DNA from 3 places in the Lactobacillus sp. ESL0230 genome. Region 3 is predicted to be linked to each of the others. Evidence: riboswitches for the same ligand, from Rfam matches in the RefSeq annotation. Region 3 holds a riboswitch; each other region holds the start of a gene.
The links. Region 3 has a riboswitch for thiamine pyrophosphate ahead of F5ESL0230_RS01870 (ECF transporter S component). Riboswitches for the same ligand answer to the same signal wherever they lie in the genome.
Positions count from the first base shown of each region.

Region 1: linked by a shared signal. The riboswitch ahead of F5ESL0230_RS00480 (ATP-binding cassette domain-containing protein) and the one ahead of F5ESL0230_RS01870 (ECF transporter S component) in region 3 are both predicted to bind thiamine pyrophosphate.
Region 2: linked by a shared signal. The riboswitch ahead of thiM (hydroxyethylthiazole kinase) and the one ahead of F5ESL0230_RS01870 (ECF transporter S component) in region 3 are both predicted to bind thiamine pyrophosphate.

Region 1 covers NZ_REHI01000003.1:29,006-32,290, reverse strand. The annotation lists gene F5ESL0230_RS00485 (helix-turn-helix transcriptional regulator) at 84-1,013, opposite strand; TPP riboswitch at 1,152-1,241, shown strand; gene F5ESL0230_RS00480 (ATP-binding cassette domain-containing protein) at 1,293-2,648, shown strand; gene F5ESL0230_RS00475 (energy-coupling factor transporter transmembrane protein EcfT) at 2,659-3,285, shown strand, end outside.
Region 2 covers NZ_REHI01000008.1:286,717-290,001, forward strand. The annotation lists gene F5ESL0230_RS07855 (alpha-L-fucosidase) at 1-546, shown strand, start outside; gene tenA (thiaminase II) at 557-1,216, opposite strand; TPP riboswitch at 1,308-1,411, shown strand; gene thiM (hydroxyethylthiazole kinase) at 1,483-2,271, shown strand; gene thiD (bifunctional hydroxymethylpyrimidine kinase/phosphomethylpyrimidine kinase) at 2,285-3,094, shown strand; gene thiE (thiamine phosphate synthase) at 3,100-3,285, shown strand, end outside.
Region 3 covers NZ_REHI01000006.1:18,203-21,487, forward strand. The annotation lists gene hpt (hypoxanthine phosphoribosyltransferase) at 1-9, opposite strand, end outside; gene F5ESL0230_RS01865 (M42 family metallopeptidase) at 209-1,291, shown strand; TPP riboswitch at 1,350-1,438, shown strand; gene F5ESL0230_RS01870 (ECF transporter S component) at 1,484-2,062, shown strand; gene F5ESL0230_RS01875 (tyrosine-protein phosphatase) at 2,220-2,966, shown strand; gene udk (uridine kinase) at 3,029-3,285, opposite strand, start outside.

The DNA of each region.
Region 1 (3,285 bases), on a different contig from region 3:
GCGATTGTAGCATATGTATCCAGCAAGCAGAAGTTTATATATACATAATATAACAATAGTTATATAATAAAATTAATATCTCATTATTTTAAGTTGATATTTGCTTGTCTAAATAATTCTGTCCGCATTTGAACTGGCGTTTCATGATAATACTCGTTAAATTTTTTATAAAAAAAAGATTTACCACTATATCCTACTTGAGAAATAATATCTCTAACCGAAATATCGGGGCGTGCTAGTAAGGTACGTGCTTCCTGCATACGTCTTTCATCAACATGCTCAACAAAACTTTTTCCAGTTTTTTGCTTAACTAAAGTTGAAAAATAATTAGGATTTAAACCAAAATGCTTTGCAGTTTGTTCCAAAGTAATATGAGCAAAGTTTTCATCAATATATTGATCTAGAGTTGTCTCAGCAAATTCATAGTTAACCAGTGGTAGAGCTGATAGCTTTTGATTTCTAATCGTTGTTAAAAATGCCATCATTAATTCTGCACTAATCATTTCACTAGTAAACAAATTTTGGTTTAAATATTCATCAACGATTCTTCTCATCAGTTGGGTGGGTTTGGCTAATTTTGAATTTTTTAAATATAACAACCGCTCCGTCTTAAGAGATAACTTTATTTGGCTAACTATTTTCTGCTCGTCATCATTAAATTTAGCTATAGCATTGAGAAAATTTAAATGATTAGTAAATTCAAATTTAACGATTATATCTTCTTTAGTTTGCCTAGGAACATCATATTCACATTTTGGTTCTAAAAAAACGCTATTTCCTGTTGCTAAACGAATATTTTTTCCATTGATTTTTATGTTTATTGTTCCTGCCACCATAAAAATAATAGTTTGACGAGCAGTTTGATAGCGATGTAGACCAGTATTATGATTTTCAAGATAAATCGTAAATAGATCAAAAGTGCTATTAACTGGTTTGAGACATACCTCATTTGTATCAGTACTTATTGCTTGTAAAACACTCGCTAAATATTGTTCCAGCCTAGCTGCTGTCATACCTTCACCTTCTCAATGATTTTATATTATACTTTAATTATATATCAAAAGATTTGTTACTTATAAATTTTTAAAGCAAAAAAGTTTACTTTAATATCATGATCAAGATAGACAGCAAACCATCTTTTAGGTATAATGACACTAATCTTGGGGTGCCGATAAGGCTGAGAACATACCCACTGAACCTGCATGGATAATGCCAACGAAGGGAAAATCACTTGAATTTTACGTCATCTGGTATGAAGCCATGATGACTTTTTTTATACTTAGGAAATAAAATTGATTACTATTAAAAATTTAACTTTTACATATGACCTGCAGAATAAAATTTTAGATAACCTTAGTTTAACCATACCTACAAAAGAATTTTCATTATTAGTAGGACCTTCAGGCTGCGGCAAATCTACCCTACTAAAAATACTTGCAGCACTTTATCCCAAATATGCTGGTCAACTCACTGGGGAAGTTGATTTAAATGGCTTACGAGCTGCGATGCTGTTCCAAAATGCTAGTGAACAATTTACAATGTCTACTCCGCGAGAAGAAATTATCTTCGCTTTAGAAAACCTCCAAGTTGACCGTGAACAATATGCCCAGCGTCTTAAATTGGCCGTTAAATTTACCCAGATTGACCATCTACTTGATCAAAAAATTAATACAATGTCTGGTGGTGAACAGCAACGAGTCGCACTAGCTGTTCTAGTAGCAATGGATGTAGATCTTTATTTACTTGATGAGCCATTTGCCAGTTGTGACCCAGATACTCGGCACTTTTTAATTAACAAATTAGCAGCTTTAAAAAAACAAGGGAAAACTATTCTCATTAGTGATCATCTTTTAAGCAATTATCAAAATATTTGTGACAATATATTTCAATTTCAAAAAAAAGTAATCACTAAGCTAAGTGCAGCAGCCAAAGATAACTTATTGCAAAAAAATAAAGATAAAAAAAATTATCATTTTGCTCTCCCTCAAAGTGAGCAACCCTGTTTTACTTTAACTAATACAAAAATTAGTGAAAATCGATTACTTTTAAACCAAAAGCACTTACAAATTATGGCTGGTAAAACCACCCTCATTACGGGAGCTAATGGCATTGGTAAAACTTCACTTTTTAATGCCCTTAGTAAAATGTTATCCTACGATGGTAGCTTGACTTATTATGACCATGAAATTAGCCAACTATCCGCGCGTAAATATTTGCGGCAAGTTGGGCAAGTTTTCCAAAAAGCTAGTGACCAATTTATTAATATTTCAGTTGCAGATGAGCTTAACTTGAGTAAAAAAAGTCCTAACAACCATTTCTTTACTGACCCAGAAATTAATAAAGCTTTAATTGCCTTGGAATTAGATCAAACCTTAGATCAAGCTGTCTATTCCCTTTCTGGTGGTCAACAAAAGAAATTGCAAATTTTATTGATGATCATTGCTAGTCAAGCTGTGCTCTTACTTGATGAACCGCTAAGTGGCTTAGATGATCATTCTGCTAAACAAATCATAAATTTATTAAAGGAGAACCAAGCTCGACAAGGGCAAACATTAGTAATTATTACCCACGACCTTACTAACATTGCGGAGTGGTGTGATTATCATCTTGTTTTTAAAAACCAACAATTAACCTATGTAACGAAATGAGGTGCTCGCATTGAATCCTGGTTTTAAGTTCTTTTTAGCAGTAACAGTTTCTTTAGAGATATCATTGACAACCAGCTTACCTACAAATTTAATCATTATTGGAATAGCAGTAGTTTATTTACTTTTTAATCATGTCAAAATCAAAAATTTACTTTTAACATTACTTTTACCATTAGTAGCAGCAACGACCATCTTTGCTACGCTGTACTGGTTTACACCTGAACCCAATTTACAGAACGCTCTTTGTTTAGCTAGTAGAATTTATGTCTACACTCTGACCATCTACTGCGTTTTTATTGGAACTACGACCACAGAATTTGCTCGTTGCTTTGAACAAAATTTTCATCTACCAAGTAAATTCGCATATGGCATTTTAGCAGCACTTAATCTTGTTCCCCAAATGAAACAAGCAATTAAAAAAGTCCAAACCGCTGCAATGATGCGGGGAGTTTATTTAAGTTTTTGGTCACCTACACTCTACTTCAAAGCAATCTTAATTGCCCTCAATTCAGCCGAAAATTTAGCCCAAGCAATGGAGTCACATGGCTATGTTGAAGATGCGCCACGGACAACGATCGTGGCAATTCCAATAAAAATAAGTGATTGGATATATAGCGGTATTATTCTATTATTTGTT
Region 2 (3,285 bases), on a different contig from region 3:
GCGGCAGAAACATCATTAACTCTAAATAAACACTGGGGAAATGCTAAAAATGATCTCAACTATATCTCAGCTAAGCAATTAATTGAACAAATATGCCATACACGCAAAGTTGGCGCAAATTTATTAATTAATGTTGGACCAGAATTTGATGGTTCATTGAATGTTCATTGCCAATCATTACTTGAAATTGTAAGTCATTGGATGAAAATAAATCACGAAGCAATTTACGGTACTGCTAATTATGAATACCCAACATATCCTTCAACATCAAACATTCATGATTTTATCAAAGGTCGTTATCTCTTCGTTGATAATCTTGGTAATATTGGTAATAGTAATGTTATTTTAGGCGGTGAAAAAGCTCGTCAACTTGTTTTTAATAATTGGCCAAATAATCAAAAAATTAGTCATATTGTTTGGTTAGATAATAATAAAAAATTAAGCTTTAAACAAAACTATACTCAAAAATCACTAGAGATTTCAGCTGATGGATTTGAATATGGAACTAATTTAATTGAACGAGTTGCCAAAATTTATTATAAATAATGCACATATTTTATTTCCACTGCTCTTTTGCGTAAGCCATTTGCCAAAACTGTAATTCGTAGTAGCTACTGCGAATAAAAGCTGTTTGCATCATTTGACGATCAGTTGCGGTGGCTTGACTAGCCAAAATATTTATTAATTGCAAAATATGTGTCACATTGACCTTATACCAGTCACTATCATAAGTATCTATCCATGTTTGATAGAGTGCTACGGGTGAGCCAACTTCAGCTAATTTTTGCCCAATTTCTTGATACAACCAATAACAAGGAACAATTGCAGCGATTGCTGGGGCAAAGCCATCACGTTCGAGTGTCAGATACATATGATTGACATAATTATACGCCGTAGGCGCAACCGCTGTTTGTCTAATTTCCATTGGAGTAATTTTTAATTCCGTAAAAAAATCACTGCGGACAGACCATTCGCAAGCCTTAAGATCTGCTTCACTCTGCAATAAAAATTGTTTGATTTGCGGATTACCTGCTTGTTCAGCTAATAGATGATGGAACTTACTAAATTCAACTAAATAATATCGATCCTGCAGTAAATAAAACCGAAATTTTGTTAACGGTAGTTGGCCACTTTGTAATTCTGTAATGAAAGGATGCACCAGACTTTTTTGCCATATATTTTGTGCTACTTTATGCAATTGCTGCGTGAAACTCATTAATTTGCCTCTTTTCTACTTTATTAATTTTATTCTTATTTTATGCCTATTTTTAATTGTATTAAACAGAAAAAATCATTATAATAGAAAGCGATAACACGAGGGGAGCCCCCATCGCGGCTGAGATGGAACTACGTTCTAGACCCTTTGAACCTGTAAGCTAATTCTTGCGTAGGAACGTGTCAATAACCGTTAAGCTTTGACACATGATAGTGTCAAAGCTTTTTATTTACGCAAGTAGGCTAGTGCAATTGTTGGAGGTTGAAATGAAGTTAAATATTCTCAATGAATTACGAGAAAAAAATCCGGTTGTTTTAAATGCTGCTAATTTTGTCACCGTTCAAGATGTTGCTAATAGTTTAAATGCTATTGGTGCTTCACCAATTATGAGTAAGGAAATTGCCGAAGCCGAAGAAATGGTTAAGATGGCTTCAAGCGTTACCCTTAATCTCGGCACCTTAACCCAGTTGCAAATTGCCCAAATGAAAAAAATAGGCGCTTTAGCTACCCAAGATAAAAAGCCTATCGTATTTGACCCTGTCGCTGTAGGAGCGGTTAATTATCGTCTGCAAACAGCGCAGGACCTCCTCCACAGATTTCCAGTTAGCATAATCCGTGGTAATGCTGGCGAAATTGCAGCTTTAGGGGGTTTTGAATGGAATGCCCGAGGAATTGATGCCGGTTCGGGTTCAGGTAATCTTGACCAAATCACCCAAAAAACGGCTCAAAAATTGGACTGTGTTGTTATTGCTAGTGGTGCAACAGACACAATCAGCAATGGCAAGAAGATTGCACATGTTTACAACGGCACCCCGCTATTTCAAGCCCATGTTGGCTCAGGTGATGTACTATCTAGTATTGTGGCAGCTTTTGCATCAGTTGGGGCTGATCCATTTGAAGCAGCTCAAACTGCCACCTTGGTATTTGCAGCTACTGGCGAATTACTAGCTAAAGACCATCCAAAAATTGGCCCTGGCACGTTCGGTATGCATCTGATAGACTACTTGGCTAAAGTTCAAGTTGCCGATATTGAAAAAATAGCAAAATTTGACTAAAGGACGGCTTTTTATGACTGAAAAAATTAATTCTTTCCCCCAAGTATTAACAATCGCTGGAACCGATTCTGGTGGTGGTGCTGGTATTATGGCCGATCTTAAGACTTTTCAAATGCAAAAAGTTTTTGGTACAGCAGTGGTGGTAGCTGTTACCGCACAAAATACCCTTGGTGTACAAGACTCTTTTTTAATACCATTAGAACTAATTGACGCACAATTTACTTCACTTGCCGCTGATTTTAAGATCCGTGCCTGCAAAACAGGAATGCTTGGCGATGCAGCTCACGTGCATCAAGTTGCTCTTAACCTAAAAAAGTATGATTTTGGTCCCATTACAATTGATCCCGTAATGGTAGCTAAAGGCGGTGCACCCCTGCTAAGTAAGGATGCTGTTAAAACTGTCAAAGAGGAACTTTTACCACTTGCAGATTTAGTAACACCCAACTTGCCCGAAGCTGAAGTACTGACGGGAATTAAGGCAAGCAGCGAAAAACAGTATCCCGCATTAGCTCATGCCTTACAAGAGATGGGTGTGAAAAATATTCTAATCAAAGGTGGTCATGCTGAAAATGAACTAGTACGCGACTATGCCCTCTTAGCCGATGGTACCGATTTTTGGATTAGCAGTCCACGTACCCACACCAAAAGAACTCATGGCACCGGTGACACTTTAGCTGCAACAATTACAGCTCAGCTCGCTCACGGTCAAACTTTAAGTGCTGCAATTAAACTTGGTAAACAATACGTAGCCAAAGCTATCGCAGAAACCATCCAAGTTGGCCATGGTCACGGACCACTTAATCATTGGGTAAAAATAAACTAGGAGAAATTATGCAAAAATTTGATTCCACACAGTTAACCGCATATTTTGTCTGTGGAACACAAGACCTGCCCGCAAACAAAAGTCTACCAGAATTAGTAGAAGAAGCTCTCAAAGCTGGCATTACTGCTTATCAATTCCGTGATAAGGGTCCTAAATCAACTTTGAAACAAAGTGACCGCTTATCAATGGCT
Region 3 (3,285 bases):
TTTCGGCATTTATTTACCTTTCACTTTAAACAATTTAAATTTCTAATAAAGTCGATTATATCATTTTCTAGATGAAATAGTAGATAGTTTTAATTTTTTTGTCTATACAAGGTTTTTATTTAAAAATGAAGTTTAATTTAAATTGTAGTTTTCTTAATATAAATTTTGCTACAATTAAGAATAATAGTAAAAAATGAAAGGCTAAAAAATGAAAAAAGAAGAAGAAATTAAAATGCTTAAAGCCTTTGCAGATGCAAACGCAACCTCTGGCTTTGAAGAAGAATTTGTTAAATTGTTTACAGAAACTGTGAAGAGTTACGCTGATATTAAAATTGATGGTATGTTGAATGTTTATGCAGCTAAAAAGCAAAATAAAGCTCACCGTCCAATAATCCAGCTTGATGCACATTCAGATGCTGTTGGCTTTATTACACAGGCTGTAAGGCCTAATGGCTTAATCAAATTTGTTCCACTTGGTGGCTGGGTTAAATACAATATTCCAGCTTTACGTGTCAAAATTAGAAATCGTGATGGTGAGTATATTCCAGGAGTAGTGGCAACTAAACCGCCTCATTTTATGACTGAAGCAGAGCGTAACAATGTTCCAGATGTTGCTGACATGTCGATTGATGTTGGTTCAAGCTCACGCGAAGAAACTATTAATGATTACAAAATTGACACTGGCTGTCCAATTTTCGTTGATGTAAAATGCGAATATAATGATAAGACAGGTTTGTTTTTTGGTAAAGATTTTGATGATCGCTTTGGTGCAGCCGCAATGGCGGATGTTCTTGAAGAATTAAAAGATGAACAAACAAACTTTAATATCGTTGCTGCTCTTTCAAGTCAAGAAGAGGTTGGGTTACGAGGTGCGTATGTAACAGCTAGGGAAGTTAAACCCGATTTGGCGATTGTACTAGAATCATGTCCAGCTGATGATACTTTTACCCCTGACTGGTTATCTCAAACTGGTCTTAAAAGAGGACCGATGCTACGTGACATGGATACCTCATTCTTACCTAATCCTAAATTTCAACAGTATGCCTGCGATGTAGCTGATAAAAATCATATTCCTTATACGCGCTCAGTTCGTACTGGTGGGGGACAAGATGGAGCCGCTATTTACTATGAAAATGGTGCACCTACTATTGTGATTGGTATACCTGTACGATATGAACATTCACCATATTGCTTCAGTGCATACCATGATTTTAAGGCTGCAGTTGATTTAGCAGTGGCAATTATTCGTGACATGACTGAGGAAAAGCTTGCTAGTTTTAGTAATTTTTAAATACTTAATAAAATAAAATCGTGTAAGCAAAGGCTACACGATTATGCTATAATACAGAAGAAGTCACTAGGGGTGCATATAGCTGAGAAATACCCTCTGAACCTGAACGGGATAATTCCTGCGTTAGGGAAGTGTAACAGAGTAAATTACTAAGTACTCCTAATGACTTAATAGTTATTTAGGAGTATTTTTATGTTTACAAGATCATCAAAGTGGAATACTAAATCAATTATTTTAGTTGCTTTAATCGGAATAATTATGGGTGTGATTTACACTTATGGCTTCAATTGGGCCTATAATTTAATTAAAATGACCTTGATTCCAACAGGCTTTGCACCGGTAGTTGATACAGTTTTTACAGGTTTGTGGCTCATGGCTGCGCCTTTAGCAATATATTTTGTGCCAACTGCTGGGTCTGGTACTATTGGTGAATTATTAGCGGCAGTTGTTGAAATGGCGATTGGGGGACAATGGGGAGCAACGACTATTATATCTGGTATTCTACAGGGGGCATTAAATGAAATTGGCTTTTTCCCTAAAAAAGAACGCTATCAGAAATTTTCTTGGGCAAGTGTGATAACAGGAGCAATTTTTGCTGGCTTGGGCTGCTTTATTTTGTCATATGTGCTTTATGGTTGGTCAAAATTTAGTCTTGTACTACAAATAACAATGTTTATTACTAACTTGATTTCAGCTGTTGTTTTTGATGGTATTTTAGTTAAATTAATTATTAATATGTTTGAACGTGCTGTAAAGCCAAAAATAAGTTAATTAGAGTAAAATAGTTGCAACTTATCCTGTCCAAAGGTTGATAGCAGATAAAACAGTTAGCGGCTATTTTTGTTTTGGTTGAAATTTGGCTCTAGCTCGAGTAAATTTTTTGATAAAAAGAATAATTCGGATATATTAGATATAGATAAGGGGAATTATGGTAAAAGATATTACGAACTGGCGCTCATTAGGCGGTTATGTCGGTGCAAATGGGAAAAAAGTAAAAGAAAATATGCTTTTTCGGTGTGGACAGTTATTTGATTTATCTTTAGAGCAAAAGGAGGCCGTCCGAAATAAATATCAAATTAAGCAATTAATAGATTTTCGTGGTGCTGATGAACGAAAAGAATATCCAAATTATATTTGGAATGGATTAACTTATATTACGATAGATGTTCTAGCAGATGCTGCTACTAACCAAGCTAGTCTTGATGAAATTATTTCTGCTAATGGGGATGTTGCAGGTAATATGCTAATTACATACAAGCAACTAGCTTTAACAAATTCTGCGCGTGAGGGATATCAACAATTTTTGCTGACTCTAGTTGACAATCCCGTACCAACAGCTTTCCATTGCTTTGCGGGAAAAGATCGCACTGGTGTTGCAGCAGCGTTAATTTTAAAGTGTTTGGGTGTTGGTAATCATGATATTTTTACTGATTATTTAAAGACAATTGAAGCAAGAAGCAAAGCTAATAACGAAATTTTAAATCTTTTAAAAGGACAGTTAGATGTAGTTCAACTTGAAAGTGTAAAGGCAGCACTAACTGTACAGCCTTCGTATTTAGAATGCTATTTTAAAACAATTGAGCAGAATTATGGGGATTTTGATAATTACTTGGTAAATGGGTTGAAGTTGCCAACTAATTTTAAGGAAAAAATGCAAGGTACTTATTTGGAATAATTAATGAATAATCATCAAATAACTTAGTAGCAAAAAGGACTGATCTCGAACATAAAGGAGAATCAGCCCTTTTTATTTAGAACAGAATGTACTTTGGTTGTCAACATATCAATAGCAACATCATTAGTGCCACCTTCTGGAATAATGATGTCAGCATAACGTTTAGTGGGTTCAATAAATTGATGATACATCGGCTTAACTGTGTCAAGATACTGTTCAATTACTGAATTAATTGAGCGCCCACGTTCTTCAATGTCTCGTTCAAGTCGGCGAATAAAACGAATATCGTCATCAGTATCAACGTAAACTTTAATATCCA